3 regions of the Streptomyces sp. NPDC017991 genome follow, and region 3 is predicted to be linked to each of the others. Evidence: riboswitches for the same ligand, from Rfam matches in the RefSeq annotation. Region 3 holds a riboswitch; each other region holds the start of a gene.

Region 1 (9,414 bases), on a different contig from region 3:
AAAAGATTGCGCCGTTCCCCGCGCCCCTACGAGGGGGCGCGGGGAACTGCGCGGCCAGCCACCGGGGGCCCGCGCCTTTTGCCTCTGGGGTAAGTTATTTGCCTCCGAGGCAAGCGTGCGGCTCAATGGACACATGAGCCCTGACAAGGGTACGCACCCCTCCGAGCCGCACCCCACGGCAGAGGAACGGCTGCCCGCCGTCGCCCCCCAGCTACGCGCCCTGCGCCACCGCGCAGCCCTCACCCTGGAGTCCGCGGCCGGCGCCGCCGGACTCTCGCCCGCCCATCTCTCCCGGCTGGAGACCGGCCGGCGCCAGCCCTCGCTGCCGATGCTGCTGGCCCTGGCCCGTATCTACGGCACCACCGTCTCCGACCTGCTAGGTGAGACGGCCACCGAGCGGGAAGCCGTCGTGCGCTCCGCCGACATGGAGCCGACCCGGGCAGGCGGCTGGACGTACTGGCAGGCCGGCGCCGCCGGACGCGGTATGCAGTCCCTGCGCGTGCACGTCCCCTACGGGGCGCAGGGCGACATCGTGCGGGTCCACCCCGGCGAGGAGTGGCTGTACGTCCTCCAGGGGCGGCTGCGGCTGCGGCTCGGGGACACCGCACACGTCCTCGAACCCGGTGACAGCGCCCACTTCGACTCGCTGACCCCGCACCGGATCGCCGCCGCCGACCGGGACGGGGCCGAACTCCTCTTCGTACACACCCTGCTGCAGAGTCCGACGGCCGCGCTGTGCCTCGGGCCGGCGGCGACCGTCACGAACCCTTCCACTCCCACGGCCCCGACGACGATTCCAGGAGAAGACTCATGAAGGACTTGGAGGAGAAGTTCCCGCGCGCGCTGTGGGTTCGGCTCATCATCTATGTGGCGGTCGGGCACGTCTTCGCCGCCTTCATCTACCTGCTGTTCACACTGGGAGCCCAGAACCAGTAGGGGCCCGGGCGGCCGGGTCAGTCGAGGAACCGCTGCCGCAGCCGCTCCCGTATCGCGGGAGTCACGCCGAGTGCCTGCTCCAGGTACGCGTCGACCCCGCCCCAGGTCTCCTCGATCGTGTCGAACGCCGCCGCCAGGTACTCGGCGCGTGCGTCGAAGAGCGGGCTGAGCAGCTCCATCACCTCGGGGGTGTACGCCGAGGAGGCGGAGCTGCTGCGGTGCACCTTGTAGCGGCGGTGCGCCGCGTTCGACTCCAGGTAGTCCGCCACGATGGCCTCGCGCTCGACGCCCACGGCGAGCAGCGTCACGGCGACGGAGAGACCCGCCCGGTCCTTGCCGGCCGCGCAGTGCATCAGGGCCGGGACACTGTCCTCGGCCAGCGCGTGCAGCACCTGGCGGTGCTCGGCCGTGCGCTCCTTGATGATCGTGCGGTAGGACGCGATCATGCGGTTCGCCGCCCGGCCGTCCGAGAGCAGCTCCCGCAGCTCGTCCAGGTTCCCGTCGCGGACCATCTTCCAGAACTCGGCGCCGTCGGCGGGGTCCGTCAGCGGCAGGTTCACATTGCGCACCCCGGGCAGCTCGACGTCGGCGCCCTCCAGCCGCTGGTCGGCCGCATTGCGGAAGTCGAAGATCGTGTGCAGGCCCAGCGAGGCGAGGAACGCGGCGTCCGAGGGCGTCGCGTGCGCGAGGTGGCCGCTGCGGAACAGCCGTCCGTACGCCACCCGCCGGCCGTCCACCGTCGGCAGGCCGCCCACATCACGGAAGTTGCGTACGCCGGTCAGCTCGGGCTCGGTCGACGGGACCTGCTGCTGCACGGGGGCTCCTCCCCTCGGCCACCGACGCGGCTCGTCGGCGAGGTGCGTATCCGACGATACGACATCGGTTCGTGGGCCAATGAGTTGTCCACAGGCGTTGCCCGAAGGGCAGGTCGGACCTGATGATGTTGGTGCTTGAGCGTGCCTGTTCGAATATGTGAGGGCTTGATGGTAGAGATCGGCGCAGACGGCCGTACGTGGCTTCTTTCGGGGCCCACGAGCAGCTACGGCCTGCGGCTCGGTGACGAGGACGAGCTGCTTCATCTGCACTGGGGCCCCAGGATCGCGCTCGCCGACGCCGAGGCGCTCGCCGCGGGCCCGGGCCCCGAGTACTGGGCGTTCGAGGCCACCCTCGACGGCCATGAGGAGTACCCGGTCGAGGGCGGCCCCCGCTTCGTACGGCCCGCGCTGTCCGTGCGCACACCGGACCGGCGCGGCACCGAATGGCGCTTCGAGGGGTACGAGACCGTCGGCGGGGAGGCGGCCGAGGTGGCTGAGGGGGCCGCCGGTGGCGAGCTGCGGCTGCGGTTCTCCGACTCCGGGCTCGGCATCACCCTGCACTACCGGATGCGGGCGGGCACCGACGTCGTCGAGCGATGGGTGACCCTCACCAACGAAGGGCCCGCCCTGGAGGTGCTGCGCGCCGACTCCGCGACCTGGACGCTGCCGCGGCGAGACGGCTGGCGGCTGTCCCAGCTGCACGGACGCTGGGCGGCCGAGTCCCGGCTCGTACGCTCCGAGCTCACCTACGGCGAGAAGATCATCGGCAGCCGGCGCGGACACACCGGGCACCAGCACCTGCCGTGGGTCGCCCTGGACGCGGACGGCACGGCCACCGAGGAGCTGGGCGAGGTCTACGGCTGCGCCCTCGCCTGGTCGGGGACCTGGCGGATCGCGGTGGCCCAACTGCCCGACGCGCGCGTGCAAATCACCGGCGGGGCCGGATACGACGACTCGGGCCTGCTGCGGCTGGAGCCGGGGGAGACCTTTGTCACTCCCGTCTTCGCGGGGCTGTGGAGCGACGGCGGCTTCGGCGGGGCGAGCCGCGCCTGGCACGCGTACCAGCGCGCGTACGTGATTCCGGACGCGGATCAGGACCGGCCCGTGCTCTACAACTCCTGGGAGGCCACGGAGTTCGACATCTCCGAGGAGCAGCAGCGGGCCCTCGCCCGCAGGGCCGCCGATGCCGGTGTCGAGCTGTTCGTGGTCGACGACGGCTGGTTCGGGGCACGCACCAGCGACCGGGCCGGTCTCGGCGACTGGACGGTCAACCGGGACCGCTTCCCCGGCGGACTGAAGCCACTGAGCGACTACGTGCACGGGCTCGGGATGCAGTTCGGCATCTGGGTCGAGCCCGAGATGGTCAACCCGGACAGCGAGTTGTACCGCGCGCACCCGGACTGGGTGCAGTTCCAGCCGGGACGAAAGCGGACGGAACTACGCAATCAGCTCGTGCTGAACCTCGCCCGCGAGGACGTCCAGGAATACCTGTGGGAACAGCTCGACGCGCTCCTCTCCAGTGCGCCGATCGACTACGTGAAGTGGGACTTCAACCGCTGCTTCACGGATGCGGGGTGGCCCGGCGAGGCGTATCCGCAGCGGCTGTGGGTGGACCATGTGCACGCCCTGTACGCGCTGTTGGACCGGCTGCGGGCGGCCCACCCGGGGGTCGCCTTCGAGTCCTGCTCGGGCGGCGGCGGCCGGATCGACCTCGGGATCATGGCGCGTACGGACCAGGTGTGGACCTCGGACAACACGGACCCGCTGGACCGGCTCGCCATCCAGCACGGCTTCAGCCAGGTGCACCCCGCGCGGGCCATGGCCGCCTGGGTCACCGACAGCCCGAACGCGCAGCTCAACGGACGTTTCAGCTCGCTGCGCTTCCGGTTCGTGAGCGCGATGGCCGGGGTGCTCGGCGTCGGCGGCGACCTCACCCGCTGGACCGAGGAGGAGCTGGCCGAGGCGCGGACCTGGGTGGAACTCTACAAGGAGATCAGGCCCGTCGTGCAGGGCGGCGAACTTCATCGGCTGCGGGCGCCGGAGGGCGGACTGAGCGCCGTCCAGTACGTCCGTGACGGCGAGGTCGTCGTCCTCGCCTGGCTCCAGGCCCAGCATTACGGAGAACCGGCCGCGCCGGTGAGGCTGCGGGGCCTCGACCCGTCGGCATCGTACGAATGCCTCGAAACGGGCGAAGTCCACCGGGGTGCGGTGCTGTTGCACCACGGACTGCGGACGGGGTTGCGCGGGGACTTCGATGCGGCAGTTATCCGGCTGCGTCGCATGTGACGGATGTGTCCGTAATGGAGCCTTCCTTCCAACTCGCGTCGAAGTGAAGGCTCCTGGGGCGGTCCGGGGTGAGCAGCGTCATATCCGTGACGTTCCGCTGTCGCCATGATCACGTAAGTCCGCTTTGTTTGCAGGGCTTTAAGGATCGGGGGACGGGCCGGGTTCACACAGGGTGACCGGTATGTCGGTCGAGGATCAAGAAAACGGGGCACACAGGAAACCCTCAAGCTTGTTCCCGCCTCTTCATGTCGCTTACGTTCACCTCCAATCCGGACGGACGCCCAATCCTGCCGCCGCCCGGAATCCGCACACTCACCCGTATGTGGCAGGAGCGGGGGACCCACAGGTAGTACGCCTGTTCCGGTCTCCGGAACGGCTTGGGGTTAAGTCGCGCGAAAGCACGGCCGGGCATCTCCAGCTCGCACCCGACAGCTCACCTCGCAGGCGCCGGAGAGGAATTCGTCATGCCCGCGAAGGGTAAGCACCGCCGTCCCAAGACCCAGCGTTTCTCCCGTTCCATAGCCGTGGCCGGAACCGGGGGAGCGGCTCTCGCCCTCCCGCTGCTCGGCGCCACCGGAGCGCACGCCGCGACTCCGCAGACCGCCGCCGACTCCGTGGCGAGCGCCGCGAGTGCCGCGAACGTCGCGAGCGAGTCCGCCGCTGCCGCTCCGACCGCCGAGAAGCAGGCCAGCGCGAAGGCCGAGGCGAAGACCGAAGCGAAGAAGACCGCGACCAGGACGTACGCCGTGCGTTCGGGCGACTCCCTGTCGAAGATCGCTGACACGCAGGACGTCAGCGGCGGCTGGAAGAAGCTGTACTCGGACAACCGCACGTCCATCGGCGGCGACCCGTCCCTCATCCACCCGGGCCTGAAGCTCGCCATCGGCGGCAAGGCGGCAGTTTCCGGCTCCGACTCCACCGCCTCCAAGTCGTCCGGCAAGTCCGCCGACAAGTCCGCGGCCAAGAAGACGACCACGGCGTCCAAGGCCGCGGACACCTCGACGGCCACAGGCTTCACGCTGCCGGTCTCGGGGGCGTCCATCGGCACCTCGTACAAGATGTCCGGCAGCATGTGGTCCAGCGGGTACCACACCGGTGTCGACTTCGTGGTTCCCACCGGTACCGCGCTCAAGTCCGTCGGCGCGGGCACGGTCGTCTCCGCCGGATGGGGCGGCGCGTACGGCAACCAGGTCGTCATCCAGCTCGCCGACGGCCACTACGCCCAGTACGCCCACCTGTCCTCCCTCTCCGTCTCGGCCGGTCAGACCGTGACCGGCGGACAGCAGGTCGGCCTCTCGGGTGCCACGGGCAACGTCACCGGCCCGCACCTGCACTTCGAGATCCGCACCACCCCGGACTACGGCTCGGACGTGGACCCGCTGGCCTACCTGCGCGCCAAGGGCGTCTCCGTCTGACGCTGAACGACGCTGATCGACGCGCTCGGCCGACGCCGGCGCGGTGCCCGCGGCGGCGGGCAGTACCGCCCGGCTCGTCTCCGAAGGCCGGACCCTGTGATCCCCGGGGTCCGGCCTTCGGCATGTCCCGGGCCGGACAGATTCTGAGCGCGGTGCCGGGTCGGGCGGGTGCGAGGCGGGGGCGTCTCAGGCCCCCGGATGGTTCAGGGCACGCACGAACTGCTCCGTGAGCTGTTCGGTGTCGAGGTCGTCCGCGCTGCGCCCGGTCAGGATGTGGAAGAAGGGCGGGCCGATCAGGAGCGCGGTCGCCTGTTCGAGCGAGAGGGTGGTGTCGCTCGGCTTCCGCACCGCCTCCACGACCTGCGCGGCGCTCTCCCCGAGGATGTCGCGGGAGGTGAGCAGCGCGGCGACCTCCGCGTCGTGCTGGGCCTCCCCCATGAGGGCGCGGTAGGCCGCGCCCGCGTGGGAGTGGGCCAAGAAGGCCACGAGGGCGTCGAGATACGCCTTGAGGTCCTTGCGGGGATCGCCGCTGCGGGACACGGAGAGTTCCTGCCGGGCGTCGATGGCGCTGGCCTCGTAGAGGACCTCCGCCTTGTTCGACCACCAGCGGTACACGGTCTGCCGGCCCACACCCGCCCGCTCGGCGATGCCCTTCATGGTGAGGGCCGCGTACCCCACTTCCATCAGAAGGTCGTCGACGGCGTGCAGCACGGCGGCCCGTGCGCTTTCACTGCGGGGCCGTCCCCGGCCGCTTCCATCCACCATGCCGCCACTTTATACGAGGCACCGTGTCTCGGATGTGTTACCTTTACGGTGCACGGTGACTCGGAAATGGGTGGTCGGCCTTCCCTCGTCCTGTCCTGGTAGGGGGCTCCCGGGCGGTGTCCGGCCGTGCTTCGTGTACCGCAATCACGGAAGGGATCGAGAGCGGTGACCTCCACACTGGAAGGGAGCGTCCTCATGGCCGGGCTCGGCGTATTCGGGTTCGGCACCGTCGCGACGGCCACGGCCCCGAACGTGCCGGTCATGCCGGCGCGCCGTTGCGGGCCTCGGCGCCACCCGCGTCCTGCCCAGCGCTGGCATCCTCCTGCACGCCACCGCCCCCGAGCGGCGCCCCTGCGCGTCGTGGCTCTCGTCGTGCTCCTGGCCGGCGCCCTCGTCGTGGCCGGCAGCCGCCGCACCCACCGGGCCGCCACCACCGTGCCACCCGTCCCGCGGTAACAGCGGGGCAGTACAGGCCACCTGACGCGGCGCGGTGCACCACAGGCCACCTGACGCGGCGTCGACGCCGTGCTCGGGCCGGTCCCACCCACCCCACACCCGTCTCCACCCTTCACCTGTTCTTTCCACCTGCCCTTTTCAGGGCGAAGGAGGTCACGTTCATGCGTGCGTTTGTCACTGGAGCGACCGGCTGGATCGGCTCCGCCGTGGTCGACGAACTCATCTCCGCGGGCCACCAGGTCATCGGCCTGGCCCGCTCCGACCGGGCCGAGCAGGCCCTCGCGGCCAGGGGCGTCGGCGTCGTCCGCGGCGACCTGGACGATCTCGGCTCGCTGCGGCGAGGGGCCGCCCGGGCGGACGCGGTCATCCACATGGCCAACAAGCACGACTGGGCCAACCCCGCCGAGTCGGACCGCTCCGAGCGCGCCGCGGTCCGGGCCCTCGGTGACGCCCTCGCCGGGACCGACCGCGCGTTCGTGGTCGCCGCGCCTCTCTCCGGCCTCGTCGAAGGGCGGCCCGCCACCGAGGACGACGTCTCTCCGGCCATCGGCCCGGACTCCAACCGGGGCGGCAGCGAGAACCTCGCCCTGGACTACGTGGCCCAGGGCGTGCGGACCGTGATCACGCGGTTCGCGCCGAGCGTCCACGGCCACGGCGACTGGGGGTTCGTCAACTTCCTCACCGCGGCCGCCCGCGAGAAGGGAGTCTCCGGTTACGTCGGTGACGGCTCCGCCGCCTGGTCGGCCGTGCACCGCGACGACGCCGCCCGCCTCATCCGCCTGGGCATGGAGCGGGCGCCCGCGGGGACGCGGCTGCACGCCGTCGCCGAGGAGGCCGTCACCACCAAGGCGATCGCCGAGGCGATCGGCGGCAGCCTCGGCCTGCCGGTCGGCTCCGTCGCCCCGCGGGACTCCGGAGCCCATTTCGGGTTCGTCGGCAGCTTCTTCGCCTCCACCATGACCGCGTCCAGCGCCGCGAGCAGGCGGCTTCTGTCCTGGGAGCCCACGGGGCCGTCCCTGCTCGCGGACATCGACGCGGGCGCGTACACGGCCTGACGGCGCGGGCGTCCGCACGGCCCGAGGAGCGGACCCGGTGCAGCGTGGGAGGACGGTCCGCCCTCCCACGCTTCCCTCACCCGCCCCGCCCCGCACCCACCCCACCCGACCTGTTGAACCAGCACCGCCCGAAGGAGCCGACGCCATGCCCACACCTCCGTACACCCTCGCGGAACCACGTGTCTCCGCCGCCCTGACCCGCATGTTCGAAGCCGCCGCACGTGACGACGAGACCGCGTCACGTCCGACGAGCGATCGGCCTTACGACCAGGGGTCGCGGACAGCGCAGGAACTCGCCGACGCGGCGCAGGAGATCTACATGCCGGTCTCCGTCGACGGCGGCGGGCTCCTCTACAGCCTCGTCCGTGCCACGAAGCCGACCACCGTCGTCGAGTTCGGTACCTCGTACGGCATTTCCACCCTGCACCTGGCCGCCGCCGTTCGCGACAACGGCGCAGGCCGGGTCGTCACCACCGAGATGAGTCGGACCAAGGCGGCATCAGCCCGCGGCACCTTCGCCGCCACCGGCCTCGACGACGTGATCACCGTGCTGGAGGGGGACGCCCTGCGGACGCTCGCCGCGCTGCGCCAGCCGGTCGACTTCCTGTTCCTGGACGGCTGGAAGGACCTCTGCCTGCCCGTCCTGCGGCTCCTTGAGCCACACATCGCCCCCGGCACGCTCGTCGTCGCCGACGACGTGGACCTTCCCGACCTCGGCCCCTACCTCGACCATGTCCGCGACACCGTGAACGGCTACCACAGCGTCACCTTCCCCGTCGGGGACGGTCTCGAAATCAGCTGCCGCCTCTGACCGGATCGGCCGCCGTTCCGACCGGGCTCTCCCCGGACGGCTCCGGTTGCCGCCGGGTACGTACGACACGGGGTTGCAACATCCGGAGCATCGACAGGGGGCGTCGGGGACGGCACAGTGATCAGTGATCTCCACAAGCGCTTTCTGCTGGCGGATCAAGCCGTCCCCGACATCCCCGAACCCCGGAGGAACCCCGCATGACGACCACACGCAGAGCGTTCGGCGCGCTGGCCGCGGGTGCCGGTCTCGCCGCGCTCGTGCCCGGACAGCGGGCGAGCGCCGCGGACCGCCACCGCCGGGGCCGGGTCATCGCCCGCGACGACTTCCGCCACGGGCTCGGCCAGTGGGTCACCGAGCTGCAGGACGGCGGCAGCGTCACCGCCTCCCGGGGCGTCCTGGACATCGACGTGCCCAGCGGCGCGACGGTCTGGTTCCGGCGTGCGCTCCGGGGGCCGTACGTCATCGAGTACACCGCCACACCGGTCTCCGCGGGCGGCGCCAACGACCGCGTCTCCGACCTCAACAACTTCTGGAACGCCACCGACGCACGTTCACCGGACGACCTCTTCGCCACGCCCCGCGGCGGCGCGCTCGCCGAGTACGACCACCTCAGGACGTACTACGTCGGTTACGGGGCCAACTCCAACACCACGACCAGGCTGCGCCGCTACGTCGGTGAGGCGGGCGTACGGCCGCTCATCTTCGACTACACCGAACCCCTGCTCACGGCCAACCGCCCCCACAAGGTCCGGATCGTCTCGGACGGGTCCACGGTCCGGTGGTGGAACAACGGACGGCTCGTCTTCGACTACGTCGACCCGGAGCCGTACACGCGTGGGCACTTCGCCTTCCGGACCACCTGGAGCCACTTCGCG
Region 2 (9,414 bases), on a different contig from region 3:
AAGTCCCCGCCCGCTTGCCCGGGCGCCGGCCGAGCACGCCCTCCACGAACTGGCGGTGCTGTCCCGCGCCCAGCTCGACACCTCTGACGAAGACGAGATCCTGCGCCTTGCCATGGATCACGTGGCCGCCGCCGGACCGTACAGGGCCGAGGCCGCCTACCTCGAAGTGGACGGCGAGCTGCTCCCCAGCCCGACGGCCGGGCCGGTTCTTCCCGCGGGCATGGGGGGCAGAGTACGGCGGCTTGCCGGGCGAGACGGCCCGGTGAGCGTGCCCGGCAGGCCCTGGGGGCGGGCCCTGGGATTGCGTGGGACCGAGAGACTCCACGGCTACCTTGTGGTCACGTCCCGTTCCCGACCCACTGCCACGGAGCGCTCCCGGCTCGCCACACTCGCCCGGCACACCGCTACAGCTCTGTCCACCGCCTTCGCGCGCCGGCGTGAACGCGAGACAGCGCTGGAGCTGCACCGGTTGAGGGGGGAACGCGGAGCCCTCCAGCACCAGCTGATCTCCGTCGTGGCCGAGCTGGGCCACCAACGGGCCCTTCACGCACTCATGGCAGAGGTCGCCGCCTCGGGCGGTGGCGAGGAATCCGTCACCCGCGCGCTGCACGACCTCACCGGCCTCCCCGCACTGGTCGAGGACCGTTTCGGCCGGCTGAGGGCCTGGAGCGGCCCTGGCCGCCCCGACCCCTATCCGGAACCGGATCCCGTGCAATGGGACGAAATGCTGCACACCGTTGCCCGGCAGGCCGGTGCGGTGCGGATGAAGGACCGATTGGTCACCCTGGCCCGCCCGCACGGCGAGATCCTGGGCGTGCTGACCCTGGTCGATGCCCGAGGCGAGGCCGACGATCACACCCTGCTCGCTCTGGAACACGCCACCACGCCGCTCGCTCTGGAACTGGCGCACCTGCGCAACCTTGCCGAAGTGGAACTGAGGCTCCACCGCGAGCTGGTCGACGACCTCCTGGCCGGGACCGACGAGGCGAGTGCCTACGCCCGGTCCGAGGCAGTCGGACACGACCTCCACCGCAGCCACTACGTCGTCGTGGTGCAGTGGTCGAACCGGGCAGCGGACGAACCCTTCGCGCAGAGCGTGGGCAGGGCGGCCTCTACCGTGGGGATGCGCTCGCTGCTGACCCGGCGCTCCGGCCAGGTGGTCATGATCACTGACCACAGGCCGCATGCCCACGCACTGTACGAAGCACTGGCCCAGGAGACCGGGACACTCTCCGGGTCGATCGGGGTGAGCAGCGCCTGCGACTCTCCGAACGGCATCCCCCACCGCTACGAAGAGGCGCAGCGCGCCCTGGGGGTGCGCCGCGACGCCCGCGAGCGCCATGGCACGACGTTCTTCGATGAACTCGGCCTCTACCGCATCCTGGGGCCCGGCAACGATCGTCAGCAACTGGAGATGTTCGTCGACGAGTGGCTCGGGCCGCTTGCCGACTACGATGCCCGCCATCACACAGCCATGGTGGAAACCCTGTCGCGGTACTTCGACTGCGGGGGCAACTACGACGAGACCGCGAAGTTCCTGCGCATTCATCGCAGCACGTTGCGCTATCGGCTCAAGCGAATCCGCGAAATCAGTGGAAAAGATCTTGCGGACACCGACGACCGGCTCACTCTGCAGGTGGCGGCCCGGTTGTGGAGGATCGCGCCGGGTGCACCCGGCTGATGCCCCGCTTGAACTGCTGAGCGGCCTCGTGACGGCAACCGTTGCGATGCCGTCCCAAAAGGGGGTGCCGGGTCCGGTCCTGGAAGGCGGAATCCGGATCCGAACCATCTTCCGTACCGCTACCGGGGCGCCACCACCAACGTCACGACCTCTTACGACCGCGTCTTGTGCAGGGTGGCTGAGGGCGTCACGCCATACCGTTGGCGGTAGGCGGAGGCGAACCTGCCGCGGTGGGTGAAGCCCCAGCGGTAGGCGACATCGGTGACGGTCGTCTGCCCCGGTTCCTTGGCGCGCAACTCCTCATGGGCACGGACCAGGCGCGTCCGGCGCAGGTAGTCCATGGGCGGCATACCCACGTACTGGCGGAATCCCTGCTGCAGTTGCCGGATGCCCACCCCGGAGATCCCGGCCAGGGCAGTCAGGGTGAACGGATTCTCCGGGTGGGCTTCCATGGCGTCGATGGCACGCTTGACCGGGGCCGGGCGGCAGGGTGGGACCGGCCGTGCCAGTTGCTCGCGGTAGGGATGATCAGCGGCCAGCAGCAGTCCGATCACCACAGCCTCGTGCAACCGGTCGACCAGCAGCTCCTGATGGATGAGCCCTTGAGACGTCTGCGCGTCTTCCGCCGCCATCCGGGCCAGCTTGGCCCAGCTGCGCCCGGAGCCGTGGGAAATGTCCATGGCGGGCTTCAGCCGAAGGGGCAAACGGATCGGGGCGTCGAGCAGACGCTCCAACTGGAGCTCCAGTTCGGTCCGTTCGACCTTGACCGCGAGAAGCCGGCAATCACCGCTCCACCGGTCCAGCACCGTGTTGAGGCCGGGCTCGAAGACAGCGGCTTCGTCCACGGTGGCCAGACGCGGATCGAGGCGTCCCTGGTGCCACGCCACGGCCCCGGACAGCGGCAGGTCGACGTGGTAGGCGCCCAACTCGCCGAAGCGCATGCACAGATCCGCACCGAACTGCAGGGTGCCGAGCGTCACACTGCGTAGCCTGCTGACGGCGAAGTGCCCGGTGAGAACGGTTGACGGCTGGAGCAGATCGACGACGTTGGGATAGAAGTTCTGCCGGATGATCTGCCGGGCTTCGTCCAGGTCGTCGGTGCGGAGCCGCACCGGCCGGGCCAATTGGGCGCGGAGACCCGCAATTTCAGGCATGTTCCTCTCGCTCCTGGTGCGGACCGGCGACTCGTCCGTCTCATGCCCGGCGGCCGGGAGGCGGCGCTTCTCTCCCTCAACACTTACGCGCAATGCGGAGACTCCGTGGGTGACGTTGGCGGGGATGACGGGTGACAGGTGGCGGTCCGGAGCAGCTGACCGGGGGGCCGCGTGGACGGCCCGGGCAGCCCCCGCAGCGGCGGTGCCGTTGGGTGGCCGCGTCCGCCCGGCTGCCCGCGGGGCGGAACCCGTCAGCGGCCCCGGAGCGGGTCGCCAGGTCCTCCCCCGGTAGCAGTCCGAGGAGCTGCCGGTACCGACGCGGCGGCCAGGGCAGAACCGGTCCGGCCGAGCGATCCCACCGGGCATCAGGTGCAGAAGCATTCAACATCCATAGAAGTCTGCCGCCCCATTCACCGAACCCTTGACCGCTCACATGTCGCGACGGTCACCAACTGCGTTTGAAGGATCACGGCATGTGTTAACCGGACCATGTCCTCAGCCAGCTGCACCTAGCTTTTCACCTGGGCAACTGCCCTTCCACAGTATTGGCCGACCGGATCCCCGCTCGGCGAGCCCGTGGGCGGCATCCGGGCGCCCGGACCCTGCACCCGGATGCCGCGCGGGAACGAACGGCGTCCTCCGCGGCGTCGAACGCCACCAACGCACCCAGCAACAGAAGACGGTGCCCATGAACGCAACCACACCCGCCGGACCCGCAGAACAAGGACGCGGACTCCAGCCGCCCGCCTTCGCGCTGATCGCCCGGGCCGACCGCGGCTACGCCTGCTTCCTCACCACCACCGTCCCGGCCGCCCCAAGCGCCCCGCGCGGCGGCGACAGGGACGACGCGGCCAGGCAACGATGAGCGGAGCTCACACCGTGCTCTACGACCCCCACGGCCTCCTCGACGCCGAACTCCCGCTGGACCGCGCCTCGCACGAAGCGCTCGTCACCGCCGTCCTCGCGTGGCAGAACCCGACCCTCACGCCCGGCGACTTCGAGCAGATCGCCCTCCAACTGACCGGGCACGCCCGCGCGATCGCCGCCGACGTCCAGCGTCACGCCGCCGCCCTGCCGAAGAACGACGGCCGCGGCGCCCTCGCCGAAGTCATCCTCCGCGAAGCCTCCGGCCGCCTTTCCCAGCCGATACAGGGCACCGCACACTGCGCCCAGAACCGCGCCCGGCTCGTACGGGCCCTCTACGAACGGCTCGATCGCCTCACGGAAGCCGTCCCGGCCACTCACCCCTGAGGGGCGTTTCCCCCAACGTTTCATCGCGAGATGTGGCTTCGGTGAGCTATCGGAGTCCGCCTGATGAGCAGGGGGCGGCGCTTGGGCCGTTGTTGCCGGTTGTGGGGCTCACGATCCCCGGGCAGACCGACCAGATCCGCAACCGCCAGCCGCGCGGCGGTGTGGGAGGCCGCCCGCCCGCCTTCGTCCGCCAGGCCACCCGATACGGCAAGCTCGGCCCGACCCGCACGGACGAGATTTTCGGCAGGGACAGGGCCGCTTGAGCACGTCGTTCACGAAGCGCGGTCGTTACAGAAACCTGCTTCACGATCAGCGTAAACACGGTCAGAGCTGCTGTGATCTGTGGATCTTCAGGATCGCTCCCATCATGACGTCATGCACCTCCTGTACAATCTGTACATTTTTCACAGGAACTCTCCCGGAGGAGGCGTGTGTCGTGACCCGCTCAACAGCCCGACCGTCCATTCGATCGTCCGCCCGACAGTCCGCCCGCTTCGCCCTGCCCGAGTTCACCGAGCGCACCAGCTCGGGGACGCGGACCCTGGACCCGTACTCCAAGCTCCTCGAAGAGCGGATCGTGTTTCTCGGGACGCCGATCGACGACACGTCCGCGAACGACGTGATGGCGCAGTTCATGCACCTGGAGTACCAGGCACCCGACCGGGACATCTCGCTCTACATCAACTCCCCCGGCGGCTCCTTCAGCGCGATGGCGGCCGTCTACGACACGATGCGGTTCGTCAGCTGCGAGGTGGAGACCGTCTGCCTGGGGCAGGCCGCGTCGGCCGCCGCGGTGCTGCTGGCCGCGGGCACACCGGGCAAGCGGTACGCGCTGCCGGGCGCCCGCGTTCTGATCCAGCAGCCGTTCCTGTCCGAGCCGGTCCGGGGACAGGCGTCCGACCTGGCCGTCCAGGCGGACGAAATGCTGCGCACCCGCACCCGGATGGAGGAGATGCTCGCCCGGCACACGGGGCGGAGCCGGGAGCGGATCGGCGCGGACATCGAGCGCGACATGATCCTCGACGCTCGCCAGGCGCTGGAATACGGGCTGGTCGACCGGATCGTCCCCAGCCGCAAAGCCGCCCTCGGCGCGCCCGGCACGTCCGGCGGCTCCGACGCACCCGGCGTGGGGTGATCCGCCGATGCTCCCGCCCGAGTTGCCCCCGCTGCCGGCCCTGACCCGGGCCGAGGCCGAGCTGATCGACCGCTATCTGGAGGTGATCGACCTGCTCGGCCGGATCAACCCGGCCCACTCCGACGACACCTACCGCGGACTGCGTGCGGCCCAGGCGCTGGTGGGCAGGGCCATCGCGCTGCGCGACGCGCTGACCCTGATGCACCAGCGGGGTGAACACGAGCTGCACGCGGCGACCCTGGCGCGGGCCCTGCGCGTCCTCGACGGTGAGCGAAGGGCGGGCCGGGTCGCCCTGCCGCCCGGCTCCGACACCTGACGTACGCCCCTCGTTCCGGCCTCACGCAGGCACTTGACGAGGCGTCCGCAGCAGAGTTGAAACGGACCAGAAGGCGTACCCCCGGTTGGCGTAGCCGAAGCTGCCCCCACAAGCCCGTGGGAGTTGCGCAACGCGCGTACGTCCGGGGCGGAATTAGTCATTCCGGTGCTGGTGCGGGGGTCCTTGAGGCCCTCGACACCCACCCGTGGAACGGGGTGTCCACCCGAACGGGTGAGTGGTGAGTAAGCCCACAAATCGCCGATTCCACTCGGCTTTTGGGACATCAGTGCGTCAAGATCCCTGCGACGACAAGCCCCCGCCAGAAGCGGCGGGGCGGTCCGGGCGGACGCCGAGTCCTGCCGCTGCCCGGATGACCGGTCGACAGAAGTGCATCGGCAGGAGTGGAGGACCCAGGCACGACGGGCCGCCGGAGAGATCCGAGTGGCCCTTGGGGTGAAGCCGCAGCTGCGGCCGGGCAACTTCGCCAGCCCGAATCCGACAGGTCATCCTTCACAGGCGGCTGACGAAGGGTTGCGCATGACTGCGCTCAATCGTGTCCCGTCGCTGTTCAGCAGGGCCGGTACCGCATCGGTTCTCACCATCGCCGCCGTAGGTGGCGGCATAGTGGCCCCGGGCTTCGCGTCCGACGCGGAAGCGGCCACTCCCGCGACGAAGGCACTCAAGGTGGCGGCCTCCAAGAAGGGCTCCCCGTACAAGTACGGGGCCGTGGGACCCAAGCGCTTCGACTGCTCCGGCCTCACGCTCTACTCGTTCAAGAAGGCGGGTAAGAAGCTGCCCCGCACGGCCGCGGCTCAGTACAACAAGACGAACCACGTCTCCTCCTCGAACCGCAAGCAGGGGGACCTGGTCTTCTTCCACTCGGGCCGGAACGTCTACCACGTGGGCATCTACGCCGGGAAGGGACGGATCTGGCACTCCCCGAAGACCGGGGACGTGGTGAAGCTCCAGAAGATCTGGACCAAGAGCGTCTGGTACGGCCGGGTCAGGTGATCCGCCCACGGGGTGGTCGCGGTGATCACCGCGACCACCCCGTGAGGGACCCGGGCACGACGCCCGTACGCGACCCGGGCACGTCCCGGGCACGAGCCGGGCGCGACGCGTGATTTCGGCGGCTGAATGGTTACTCGTTCACTCATGGCCGATCTGCACCACCACGAGGAGCGCAACGAGACCCGTCTTGAGCGCGCCGACCGGAACTTCCTCGAACTCCTCCAGGAGCTTCGGGTCACCCAGACGGGCGTCCAGATCCTCTTCGCCTTCCTGCTGACCCTCGCCTTCACCCCGCGATTCCCGTCCCTCGACACCGTGCAGCGCACCACGTACGTCGTCACCCTGCTGCTCTCGGTCCTGGCCGCCGCGCTCTTCACGGCCCCCGCCGCCGTGCACCGCCGGCTGTTCCGGCAGGGCGCCAAGCCCCTGGTGGTCAATGCCTCGTCCCGGCTCGCGCAGGTCGGTCTGGCCGTGCTCGCGCTCGCTCTCACCGGTTCCGTGCTGCTCGTCGTGGACGTGGCGGTGGACCGGACCGAGGGGATCGCGGCCGGGGCGACCACGCTGCTCCTCTGCGTCGGTCTGTGGGAGGTCCTGCCGTACCTCCTGAAGCGGGCCGCCGACAAGGCCTCGGACGACTAGGGCCGACCGGCGGGTGTTCCGAGAGTCCCGCGCAGCGCCCCCGAAGGCGGTCAGTCGGCCCGGGCCGGTTCCGCGGGTGCCGTCCAGGGCAGCGTGATCGACACGGTCTTTCCGCCCTCTCTGGTGGGCCGGACCGTGAGCTTGCCCCCGGATTCCGCGGTCAGCCAGCGGATGATCACCATGCCCCGGCCGTTGTCCTGCTGGACGGCCGCGGGCAGCCGTTTCGGAAAGCGCGGGTGGCTGTCGGTCACACCGATGCGCAGTTGTTCGTCACGGTCGAGTTCGATGTCCACCGTGAACGTGGGTGACAGTCCGAAGGTGTGCTGTACCGCGTTCGTGGTGAGTTCGGAGACGATGAGCCGAACCGTGTCGGCGGTCTCCGAGTCGGACGGCAGTCCCCATTCGGCCAGGACGTCGGTGACATACGTACGGGCGGCGGAGACCGAGGCGGGATCGCTCGGCAGAGTGACGGATGCTTCCTGGTGGTCTGCCATGCGACGTCGTCCCTTTCCCACGGGACCGGGGTCCGACCGAAGCGGATGACTTCGAGACGGTCCCGGACTGGTGCTTGCGCCAGAGTGCCACTACCTCGGCGTTCGTGGTGCCGATCCACCAAGATATGCATATATCTGTCGCTCGAAGCGGTGAACTCTGCGACCGTCGACCGTATTTGGGCGGGCAGCTGGTTTGTCCTCTACCGTCGGCGTGACGCCGGGCGCCATAGCGCTTGCGCGACGGTCGGAAGGAGACGGCCATGCAGTACGGCCCCGCGGTGCGCCGGCGTAAGCTCGGCGCCGAACTGCGTGCCCTGCGCGCCCGCGCGGGCCTCACGAGCGGCGAGGCGGCACGCCTCGTGGGCTGGCACCAGTCGAAGGTGAGCCGGATCGAGACCGGCCGCAGCGGGGTCAAGCCCGCGGACGTACGGCGCCTCCTGGACGCGTACGACGTCCGGGACCCGGAACTGCACGAGTTGCTGGTCGTGCTGGCGGGCGCGGACGACGACGGCCGACACCACTGGTGGCACGCCTATCGGGGCCTCCTGCCGTCGACGTACAGCGATTTCATCAGTCTGGAGTCGCAGGCCGGTGCCATGCGCACGCTGGAGAACTCCGTCGTGCCGGGCCTCCTGCAGACACCGGAGTACGCCCGCGAGGTGACGCGGGCCGCGGTGGACGGGGCGCACGACGGCAAGGCGGACGCGCTCGTGGAGGTACTGGTGAAGGTGCGGCTCGCGCGCCAGGACGTACTGCGTTCGAACACACCGCTCGTCCTGAGTGCCGTTCTGGACGAGGCGGTACTGCGACGGACCGTCGGCGGACCAGAGGTGATGGCAGGGCAGTTGGAGCGGCTGCGGGAGGCCGCGCAACTCCCTCACGTGCGGATTCAGGTGCTGCCCTTCGGAGTTGGCGCTCACATCGGTGTCACAGGTCCCTTTGTTATTTTTTCGTTTACGAACAGATCTGATCTGGATGTGGTTGTTCTCGACCACTTGACGAGTAGCCTTTATCTCGAACAGAGAGAAGACCTCCAGTCGTACGAGGAGGCCTTCAACTCCCTCCAGGGCCAGGCTCTTTCGCCCGAGGACACGTTGGATTTCATCGCCGGTGTAGCTGACGGCGCATAAGGAGGCACCATGCCCGCCACGCCTCGGTACGTACCTTCCAGCACCCAGCCCGGCGCTCATCCGCACGGTGTGCGGTGGCGGCGCAGCAGCCGCAGCACGGGAATGAACAACTGCGTCGAGACGGCCCGGCCGGACTTCGGCCCGTGGGCCGGACTGCTCGCGGTGCGCGACTCCAAGAACACGCCGGGGCCCGTCCTCCTCTTCGCCCCCACGGCCTGGGAAGACTTTATCCGCGCGCTTCGATGATCACGCCGACGGCCCGGTCGAGCTGCCCGTCGGTGAGATCCGCGCGGGCCGTGAGCCGCAGCCGTGAGATGCCGTCCGGCACCGACGGGGGACGGAAGCAGCCGACGGCCAGACCCGCCGCACGGCACTCCGCGGCCCAGCGCAGCGCCTGCTCCGGGGAGGGCGCGCGCACGGAGACGACCGCGGCGTCGGGCCGTACCGCTTCGAGGCCCTCGGCCGTCAGGCGCTCGTACAGCGCGACGGCCACCGCACGCGCGCGTGCGGCCCTTTCCGGTTCCCCGCGCAGCAGACGCAGGGCCGCCAGGGCCGCGCCCGCCGCCGCAGGAGCCAGACCCGTGTCGAAGATGAAGGTGCGGG
Region 3 (9,414 bases):
GCCGAGGAGGGCAGCCCTGAGGACGGGTCGGAGCCCTTCTCCATCGACGACGTCGCGGCCGGCATCGTCACCAAGCTGATCCACCGCCATCCGCACGTGTTCGGCGACGAGACGGCCTCCACACCCGAGGAGGTCAAGGAGCACTGGCTGCGCACCAAGGCCGAGGAGAAACAGCGGACGTCCGTCACGGAGGGCGTCCCCCTCGGCCAGCCCGCCCTGGCACTGGCCGCGAAACTGGCCTCCCGCGCGCGTACGGCGGGCCTGGACGCCCCCCTGCCCCAGGGCGAGGGCATCGGCTACGAACTCCTGGCCCTGGCCGCCCGGGCGGAGGAGTCCGGCGTGGACCCGGAAGCAGCCCTCAGAGCAGCCGCCCGCTCCTACCGCGACGCCATACGGGCAACGGAGTCCTGACAGCCCTTTTCCCACCCCGTCCAGGGCAGCGCCCCAAAGGGGCGCGGGGAACTGCGCGCCCGACCCCCACCGAACCCGCACCCGACGTATCAGGCCGGGGCGCAGCCCCGCCGTTCAGGGGCGCGGGGAACTACGCGACCAGCCACGACGAACCCGCAGACAACACACCACCACCCCCGGCGGAGCGTCACCGCGGCTGGGGCCGCCGCAGCAGCCAGGCCCCAGGCCCCGCCACCCGCTCCCGGCCCCGGTCCCGCCCCGTGCACGGGAGTTCGTCACAGAAGACCCGTTCCCGCTCCGCACCGAGCCCCGGAAGCACCGCGGAGATCTCCGCGACCAACCCCGGCGGCCCCGCCAGATAGACATCGTGCCGCGCCCAGTTCGCCCGGTTCCCCAGCGCCGTCAGCAGCCGCTCCGTGGCCTGGGCCTTCGGGCGCCCCGGCGCGGGCGTGAGCACGGTGACGTCCAGCCAGGGCAGCCGCGTGCGCAACCCGTCGAGCATGGCCCGGTCGTAGAGGTACGCGACATCGCGGGCGACGACGAAGAGCCGGGCCTCGTCGTACGCGCCGGGCGCCCGCCCCAGCTGCTCCAGCAGCGCCTTCACCGGGGCCCAGCCGGTACCGGCCGCGATGAAGGTGAGGGGCCGCTCCACGGGCGTACGCAGGGTCAGCCGGCCGCCCGGCGCGCCGAGCCGCAGGACATCGCCCTCCCGGGCGCGCCGGACCAGTTCGGGCGACAGGGCGCCGCCCCGGACGAGGCTGATGTGCAGATCGAGCGTGCCGTCGCAGCGGGGCGCGTTGCCGACGGAGTACGGGCGCCAGACCCCCGGGACCCGGGGGCTGCCGACGCTCACGTACTGGCCCGGCAGGTGGGGGAGGGGCCGGTCCGGACGGAGCGTCAGCACGGCGAGGTCGTCCCCGTGCCCGGTGCGGCCGACGACCTCGGCGTCCCACCAGGACGGCTGTCCCTGGCTCTCCGCCTCACCCGCGCCGTCCAGCATGGCGTCCGCGATCACCGCGTACGCCTCGTCCCAGGCCTTCTCCACCTCCGTGCTCCACGCCGACCCGGACACGGCGGCGAACGCGGCGATCAGGCTGTCCCCCACGGCCGTGTAGTGCTCGGGGCGCGCCAGATACTTCCGGTGGTCCCGCCCCAGCTCCCGGAGGTACTCGTGCAGTCCCGGCCCTTCCAGGCGGGCGACGACGAGCGCCAGAGCGGTGAACAGCCGGTCCCGCTGGCGTTCCTTGTCCGCCGGGGAGTCCAGCGGGAACAGGGCGCGGACATCGGGGTGGTGCCAGAACAGATGCGAGTAGAAGTACTTGAGCGCGAACTCGGCCCGCCTTTCGACGACCGCGAAACTGGTCCGGAGTATCTCGGGGTCCACGCTCGCGAATGTAGGTAGCCGGAGAGCCGCGCAGTCAAGAGGCGGCACCTTTCGGGACAGCCCGGGGTGAACACCGTAAGCCGGTCATTCTCGCGGTCGGCGCGGCAGGGCGACCGCGGGCCGCCAGGACGCCGGGCCGGCCCGGGCCGGCCCTCCCGATACCGTCGAGGAGTGACCGAAACACCTGCACAGCCGCCCGCGCCGGCCACGGGGCAGCCCGTCCCCGCCCTCTTCAACTGGGAGTTCGCCACCGATCCCTACCCGGCGTACGCCTGGCTCCGTGAGCACGCTCCCGTGCATCGGACGAAACTGCCCAGCGGAGTGGAGGCGTGGCTCGTCACCCGTTACGCGGACGCCAAGCAGGCCCTCGCCGACGGCCGGCTCAGCAAGAACTCCGCCCATCACGACGAGCCCGCGCACGCGAAGGGCAAGACCGGCATTCCGGGCGAGCGCAAGGCCGAGCTGATGACCCACCTGCTCAATATCGACCCGCCGGACCACACCCGGCTGCGGCGGCTCGTCAGCAAGGCGTTCACGCCCCGGCGGGTGGCCGAATTCTCCTCCCGGGTACAGGAGTTGACGGACCAGCTGATCGACGGGTTCGCCGAGAAGGGGGAGGCGGACCTCATCCACGACTTCGCCTTCCCGCTCCCCATCCACGCCATCTGCGATCTCCTCGGCGTCCCGCGCGAGGACCAGGACGACTTCCGCGACTGGGCCGGGATGATGATCCGGCACGGGGGCGGCCCCAGGGGCGGTGTCGCCCGGTCGGTCAAGAAGATGCGCGGCTACCTCGCCGAGCTGATCCACCGCAAGCGCCAGGAACTGACGGACGAGCCCGCCCCCGGCGAGGACCTGATCTCCGCTCTCATCCGGGCCTCCGACCACGGCGAGCACCTCAGTGAGAACGAGGCCGCGGCGATGGCCTTCATCCTCCTGTTCGCCGGTTTCGAGACAACCGTGAACCTCATCGGGAACGGCACCTACGCCCTGCTCACCCACCCGGGGCAACGGCGGCGGCTGCAGGACTCCCTCGCGGCCGGCCACACGGACCTGCTCGCGACCGGCGTGGAGGAACTGCTCCGCTACGACGGGCCCGTGGAGCTGGCCACCTGGCGGTTCGCCACCGAACCGCTCAGCGTCGGCGGGCAGGACATCGCCGCCGGTGACCCCGTACTCGTCGTGCTGGCGGCGGCCGACCGCGATCCCGACCGGTTCGAGAACCCGGACACGCTCGACCTCTCCCGCCGTGACAACCAACACCTCGGTTACGGCCACGGCATCCACTACTGCCTCGGCGCGCCCCTCGCCCGACTGGAGGGGCAGACCGCGCTGGCGACCCTGCTGACCCGCCTGCCCGACCTGCGACTCGCGGGAGATTCAGCCGATTTGAGGTGGCGCGGGGGGCTCATCATGCGTGGGTTGCGCACGCTTCCGGTGGAGTTCACCCCGGTCGCGAAGTCTTGACGGAAGTGCTGACGGCCGTAGCACCGAAGGCGGCGAAAGGTGAGACTCCGTCAACTCTGTGATCTTCACGTTATCTACGCTGCATCGACTTGTGACAAGAGTTCGAGTGCCGCTACGTTCACCCATCAATGCGGCAGGTCCGCCCGTCGCAGCAGTCACGAGCACGGCTTTCCGCTGTGTTCCGTGCGTATTCCTTGCTGTCACGCGAAAGGCAATCGCATGCTCTCCGGGAACGGCCGCCATCGTCGCCCCCGCCAGGCTCCGGCGCTCCTCGTCGCCGCCGGCGTGGCCGGATCGGCCATCGCGATCCCCCTGCTCGGTGCGAGCGGCGCGAGTGCCGCCAGCGGTACGACCTGGGACGCGGTCGCCGAGTGCGAGAGCGGTGGCTCATGGAGCGCCGACACCGGCAACGGGCTCTACGGCGGACTCCAGATGACCCAGGAGACCTGGGAGGAGCACGGCGGCCTCGACTACGCGCCGAGCGCCGACCAGGCCAGCCGTTCGCAGCAGATAGCCGTCGCCGAGAAGATCCTCGCGGACCAGGGGACGAGCGCCTGGGTGACCTGTGGCCTCGTCGCCGGTCTGACACAGGACTCCGACTCCGCCGACGTCGACACGGGCCTCGCCGAGGACTCTCCGAGCCCGTCGGCCGACGCGGACGCGGACGCGGACGCGACCAAGGGGAGCGACAGCGGGAAGTCCGACGAGTCCGCGGACGGCGGTTCGAAGTCCGCCGACGACTCCGCCCCGGAGTCACAGAGAACGGACAGCTCGGCCGCCGGCACCAAGGCGAAGAGTGACGACTCGGACAAGTCGTCCCAGAACGACGACGCTTCGGCCGACGCCGCCGCGGACAGCTCCGGCCGTCACCGGGGCGGCAGCGCCGAAGAGGTCGACATGGCCCCCCGCGCGGACGACTACGCCGGCCGGCACGCCTCGCGCAGCGACAGCACCTCACGCGTCCTCGCCGACGAGGGCTCGTACGCGGTCCGTTCCGGGGACAGTCTCTCCAGCATCGCCGACTCCCTTGGCATCGACGGCGGGTGGAGCGAGCTCTACGCCGCGAACAAGGACAGCATCGGCGCCGATCCGGACTTCATCATCCCCGGTCAGCGCATCGCCGTCGACGGCTGAGCGGCATCGAGCAAGTAGTGATCAAGGCGCCGAATCGGGCGAAAACCAGCGGTAGTTCGCGCTGAATGTCCGATTTGGCGAATTGAGACATGGATCTCAACACCCCTGATCGTCTTTGAAATTCGGCGCGGCCCGTGTCTACGGTCGTGACCGCTCGCCATTGGTGAGCCCCGACGGTCGCACGCCGAATCCTGCCAACGGCCGTACGGGAACAGTCGTCGCGTAAAGCGCCGTAGGCAGGAGCGGGGGACCCAAGGTAAGTGCCGGAACCGGTCTTCGAGACCGGGTACGGCTTGGGGTTAAGCCGCGTGACAGCAGTGTCGCGCGGCCGGGCAACTCACTCGGCCCGAACCCGACAGCTCACCTCGCAGGCGTCGGTGAGGGGATCACTTCATGCTGCTTTCGAGCAAGGGCAAGCACCGTCGCCCGTCCAAGGCCACCCGTATCGCCACGCTGGCCGGTGTCACCACCGCCGCCGTCGCCGTCCCGCTGATGGGCGCCACGGGCGCCTCCGCCGCCACCGCCTCCGAGTGGGACACCGTCGCCCAGTGCGAGTCCGGTGGCAACTGGTCGATCAACACCGGCAACGGCTACTACGGCGGCCTGCAGTTCTCGTCCTCCACCTGGGCCGCGTACGGCGGCAGCTCGTACGCCTCCACCGCCGACCAGGCGTCCAAGTCCCAGCAGATAGCCGTCGCCGAGAAGGTTCTCGCGAGCCAGGGCAAGGGTGCCTGGCCGAGCTGCGGCGTGGGCCTGTCCGGCGCCTCGACCGGTGGCTCCACCACCCCGTCGGGCTCCGGCAGCTCCGGCCAGAGCACCTCGCAGCCGCAGCAGCAGCAGAACTCGCAGTCCTCCGAGGAGCGCGCCTCGCGTTCGCAGGAGCGTCCGGCGGCGAAGAAGACCGTCGAGACCCCGACCGGCAAGAAGGTCGAGAAGGGCGACGGCGAGTACAAGGTCGTCAAGGGCGACACCCTCAGCGAGATCGCCGACAAGAAGAACGTCAAGGGCGGCTGGGCGAAGCTGTACAAGCTGAACGACGACATCGTCGACGACGCCGACTTCATCTTCCCCGGTCAGCAGCTGCACCTCAGCTGACCTCAGCTGACGGTGGCCGCTGGATGTCCGGTCGAGGCACTGGCCGCTCGGCCTCGACCGGAAGTCCGGCCCACATCGGAATCGTGACTGAACCACAGCGCTCTCACATCCGTGTCCTTCATAGTGGAGGCCTCGTGAGGGCCACCCCCGTCCCCCACGGGCTCCCCGCTCCGGTGCGTGTTCCCCCGTACGCACCGGAGCGGGGCTTTTTCTGTCCGGGCCTTTCCGCCCGCGTCTTTGTTCCGTTCGGAAACAATTTCCTCTCGGTTCTGTCCAGGAGGCGGTCGAGGGCTGGCCGATCCCCGGCAGCCGGTTAGGCTCATCCCGCGGGGCCACCACGGCCTGCGCGCAACCGGGCCTCCGGCCCGGCACAGCTTGTGTCACATCCCAGAAGGAGATGCTCGTGCCGTCCATCGACGTCGTCGTAGCCCGGGAAATCCTGGACTCCCGAGGCAACCCCACGGTCGAGGTCGAGGTCGGCCTTGACGACGGCAGCACGGGTCGTGCCGCCGTTCCGTCCGGCGCCTCCACCGGTGCCTTCGAAGCAGTCGAGCTCCGTGACGGAGACCCCAACCGCTACCTCGGCAAGGGTGTCGAGAAGGCCGTCCTCGCCGTCATCGAGCAGATCGGCCCGGAGCTCGTCGGCTACGACGCCACCGAGCAGCGCCTCATCGACCAGGCGATGATCGACCTGGACGCCACCGACAACAAGGGCTCGCTCGGCGCCAACGCCATCCTCGGCGTCTCCCTCGCCGTCGCGCACGCCGCCTCCGAGGCCAGCGACCTGCCGCTCTTCCGCTACCTGGGCGGACCGAACGCGCACCTGCTGCCCGTCCCGATGATGAACATCCTGAACGGCGGGTCGCACGCCGACTCCAACGTCGACATCCAGGAGTTCATGATCGCGCCCATCGGCGCGGAGTCCTTCTCCGAGGCCGTGCGCTGGGGCGCCGAGGTCTACCACACCCTCAAGAAGGTCCTGAAGAGCCGCGGTCTGTCCACCGGCCTCGGCGACGAGGGCGGCTTCGCCCCGAACCTCGGCTCCAACCGCGAGGCCCTCGACCTCATCGTCGAAGCCATCAAGGAAGCCGGCTACACCCCCGGCGAGCAGGTCGCCCTCGCGCTGGACGTCGCCGCGTCCGAGTTCTACAAGGACGGCAAGTACGAGTTCGAGGGCAAGTCCCGCTCGGCCGCCGAGATGACCGAGTACTACGAGGAGCTCGTCTCCGCGTACCCGCTGGTCTCCATCGAGGACCCGCTGTACGAGGACGACTGGGCCGGCTGGAACGTCATCACCGAGAAGCTGGGCGCCAAGGTCCAGATCGTCGGCGACGACCTCTTCGTCACCAACCCCGAGCGCCTCGCCCGCGGCATCGAGGAGGGCTCCGCCAACGCCCTGCTGGTCAAGGTCAACCAGATCGGTTCGCTGACCGAGACCCTGGACGCCGTCGAGATGGCCCAGCGCAACGGCTTCAAGTGCATGATGTCCCACCGCTCCGGCGAGACCGAGGACGTCACCATCGCCGACCTCGCGGTCGCGGTGAACTGCGGCCAGATCAAGACCGGCGCCCCGGCCCGCTCGGACCGCGTCGCCAAGTACAACCAGCTGCTGCGCATCGAGGAGATCCTCGACGACGCCGCGGTGTACGCGGGCCGCTCGGCCTTCCCCCGCTTCAAGGGCTGACCCCTTCAAGGGCTGACGCCCTCGTAGGCAGCGTCGTACGTACGTCCCCGTACCCGGTCCCGTACCGTGTGCGGGGACGTACGTACGTATCGGGGAGGCGGACAGATGGCTGTGAAGGACCGTGACCGGTTCTCCACCGCGACCAGGCTGCGGGCGCTCGGCGAGCAGACCGCCGCCCGTGTCTACCGCTCCCAGACCAAACGCCAGGCGCGCCGCTCGCGGCTGACCGGCCGTGCGGCGCTTCTCGCCCTCGTCCTGTGCTCGCTCGTCGTGGCCCTCGCCTATCCCATAAGGCAGTACGTCTCCCAGCGTGCCGAGGTCGCCGATCTGCAGCGTGAGCGCGAGCAGGCCCGTGAGCGCGTCGAGGAGCTGCGTGACCTGAAGGCGCGCTGGCAGGACGACGCGTACGCCGAGCAGCGCATCCGGGAACGGCTGCACTACGTGATGCCGGGCGAGACCGGCTTCATCGTGATCGACCCCGACGCGGCGAAGAAGACGCGTACGGACCGGACGGCCGCCGACCGGGCCTGGTACGTCAACGTCTGGGACGGCGTCGACAAGGCCGACGCCTCCGACCAGTGAACTGAACCAGAAGGACACAGAGCCAAGGCATGGAAACGCCCCCGCCGCCCACTGGGCGCACCGAGCCCACCGACGCCGACGTCGAGGCCTTCAAGCAGCAGCTCGGGCGCCCGCCGCGCGGGCTGCGCGCGATCGCGCACCGCTGTCCGTGCGGACAGCCGGACGTCGTCGAGACGGCCCCCCGGCTTCCCGACGGGACGCCGTTCCCGACGACGTACTACCTGACGTGCCCGCGTGCGGCCTCCGCCATCGGCACGCTGGAGGCGAACGGCGTCATGAAGGAGATGACGGACCGTCTCGCCACGGACCCCGAGCTGGCCGAGGCGTACCGGGCCGCGCACGAGGACTACATCGCGCGGCGTGACTCCATCGACGTGCTCGAAGGCTTTCCGAGCGCGGGCGGGATGCCGGACCGGGTGAAGTGCCTGCACGTCCTGGTCGCGCACTCGCTGGCCGCGGGGCCGGGGGTGAACCCCCTGGGCGACGAGGCGATCGCGATGCTGCCGCAGTGGTGGCGCAAGGGGGCGTGCGTCGTGCCGACGGCGGGGTGAACCGGGCGGCTCGGGGCGCGTTGTCGGCTGCGGGCCGGTGGGGGCCGATCGCGCAGTTCCCCGCGCCCCTGACGGGGCGCAGCTCCTCTTGGGGGCGCGGGGAACTGCGCGATCGGGGGTTCGGGGGCGGAGCCCCTGAGCGGGACGAACGACTGCAACAGGAGATCTCACCAAAATGACTCGCGTCGCCGCCGTCGACTGCGGCACCAACTCCATCCGCCTCCTCGTCGCGGACGCGGACCCCGGGACCGGCGAACTCGTCGACCTGGACCGCCGCATGACGATCGTGCGCCTGGGACAGGGCGTGGACCGCACGGGCCGCCTCGCCCCCGAGGCCCTGGAGCGCACCTTCGCGGCCTGCCGGGAGTACGCCGGGGTCATCAAGGAGCACGGCGCCGAACGTCTGCGCTTCGTGGCCACCTCCGCCTCCCGCGACGCCGAGAACCGGGACGACTTCGTCCGCGGTGTCCTCGACATCCTGGGGGTGGAGCCCGAGGTCATCTCCGGCGGCCAGGAGGCCGAGTTCTCGTTCACGGGCGCCACGAAGGAGCTGACGGGCCGTGACGACCTGGCCAAGCCCTATCTCGTGGTGGACATCGGCGGCGGCTCCACGGAGTTCGTCGTGGGCGACGACCACGTGCGGGGCGCCCGCTCGGTGGACATCGGCTGCGTACGGATGACGGAACGGCACCTCGTCCGGGACGGCGTGGTCACGGACCCGCCGACCGAGGAGCAGGTCCGGGCGATCCGCGCCGACATCGAGGCGGCCCTCAACCTCGCCGAGGAGTCCGTGCCCCTGCGGGAGGCGCGCACGCTCGTCGGGCTCGCCGGCTCCGTCACCACCGTCGCGGCGATCGCCCTGGACCTTCCGGAGTACGACTCCGAGGCCATCCACCACTCCCGGGTCTCCGTGGACCGGGTCCGCGGGATCACCGAGCGGCTGCTCGCCGCCACGCACGCGGAGCGGGCGGCGATCCCCTCCATGCATCCGGGGCGGGTCGACGTCATCGGCGCCGGCGCCCTCGTACTCCTCGCGATCATGGAGCGGACCGGCGCGCGGGAGGTCGTCGTGAGCGAGCACGACATCCTCGACGGCATCGCGTGGT

What was found. A riboswitch is a leader RNA that binds a small molecule or an ion and turns the genes downstream of it on or off. The one in region 3 is predicted to bind cyclic di-AMP.
Region 1: linked by a shared signal. The riboswitch ahead of ACH4DZ_RS35920 (peptidoglycan DD-metalloendopeptidase family protein) and the one ahead of ACH4DZ_RS09230 (transglycosylase family protein) in region 3 are both predicted to bind cyclic di-AMP.
Region 2: linked by a shared signal. The riboswitch ahead of ACH4DZ_RS24480 (C40 family peptidase) and the one ahead of ACH4DZ_RS09230 (transglycosylase family protein) in region 3 are both predicted to bind cyclic di-AMP.

The regions. Positions count from the first base shown of each region.
Region 1 covers NZ_JBIRGP010000015.1:99,837-109,250, reverse strand. The annotation lists gene ACH4DZ_RS35940 (helix-turn-helix domain-containing protein) at 134-814, shown strand; gene ACH4DZ_RS35935 (DUF6126 family protein) at 811-936, shown strand; gene ACH4DZ_RS35930 (tyrosine-protein phosphatase) at 954-1,751, opposite strand; gene ACH4DZ_RS35925 (alpha-galactosidase) at 1,920-4,037, shown strand; cyclic di-AMP (ydaO/yuaA leader) riboswitch at 4,322-4,497, shown strand; gene ACH4DZ_RS35920 (peptidoglycan DD-metalloendopeptidase family protein) at 4,502-5,452, shown strand; gene ACH4DZ_RS35915 (TetR/AcrR family transcriptional regulator) at 5,639-6,217, opposite strand; gene ACH4DZ_RS35910 (hypothetical protein) at 6,383-6,673, shown strand; gene ACH4DZ_RS35905 (SDR family oxidoreductase) at 6,835-7,728, shown strand; gene ACH4DZ_RS35900 (O-methyltransferase) at 7,874-8,539, shown strand; gene ACH4DZ_RS35895 (DUF6250 domain-containing protein) at 8,737-9,414, shown strand, end outside.
Region 2 covers NZ_JBIRGP010000008.1:291,278-300,691, forward strand. The annotation lists gene ACH4DZ_RS24450 (PucR family transcriptional regulator) at 1-1,681, shown strand, start outside; gene ACH4DZ_RS24455 (AraC family transcriptional regulator) at 1,834-2,835, opposite strand; gene ACH4DZ_RS24460 (hypothetical protein) at 3,524-3,700, shown strand; gene ACH4DZ_RS24465 (DUF6415 family natural product biosynthesis protein) at 3,697-4,086, shown strand; gene ACH4DZ_RS24470 (ATP-dependent Clp protease proteolytic subunit) at 4,523-5,221, shown strand; gene ACH4DZ_RS24475 (hypothetical protein) at 5,229-5,537, shown strand; cyclic di-AMP (ydaO/yuaA leader) riboswitch at 5,885-6,071, shown strand; gene ACH4DZ_RS24480 (C40 family peptidase) at 6,075-6,548, shown strand; gene ACH4DZ_RS24485 (DUF6328 family protein) at 6,693-7,187, shown strand; gene ACH4DZ_RS24490 (ATP-binding protein) at 7,238-7,681, opposite strand; gene ACH4DZ_RS24495 (helix-turn-helix domain-containing protein) at 7,942-8,811, shown strand; gene ACH4DZ_RS24500 (DUF397 domain-containing protein) at 8,821-9,057, shown strand; gene ACH4DZ_RS24505 (8-amino-7-oxononanoate synthase) at 9,038-9,414, opposite strand, start outside.
Region 3 covers NZ_JBIRGP010000003.1:152,171-161,584, forward strand. The annotation lists gene ACH4DZ_RS09210 (nucleoside triphosphate pyrophosphohydrolase) at 1-411, shown strand, start outside; gene ACH4DZ_RS09215 (globin domain-containing protein) at 599-1,795, opposite strand; gene ACH4DZ_RS09220 (cytochrome P450) at 1,967-3,262, shown strand; gene ACH4DZ_RS09225 (transglycosylase family protein) at 3,482-4,396, shown strand; cyclic di-AMP (ydaO/yuaA leader) riboswitch at 4,615-4,785, shown strand; gene ACH4DZ_RS09230 (transglycosylase family protein) at 4,790-5,491, shown strand; gene eno (phosphopyruvate hydratase) at 5,889-7,175, shown strand; gene ACH4DZ_RS09240 (septum formation initiator family protein) at 7,281-7,757, shown strand; gene ACH4DZ_RS09245 (DUF501 domain-containing protein) at 7,787-8,308, shown strand; gene ACH4DZ_RS09250 (exopolyphosphatase) at 8,484-9,414, shown strand, end outside.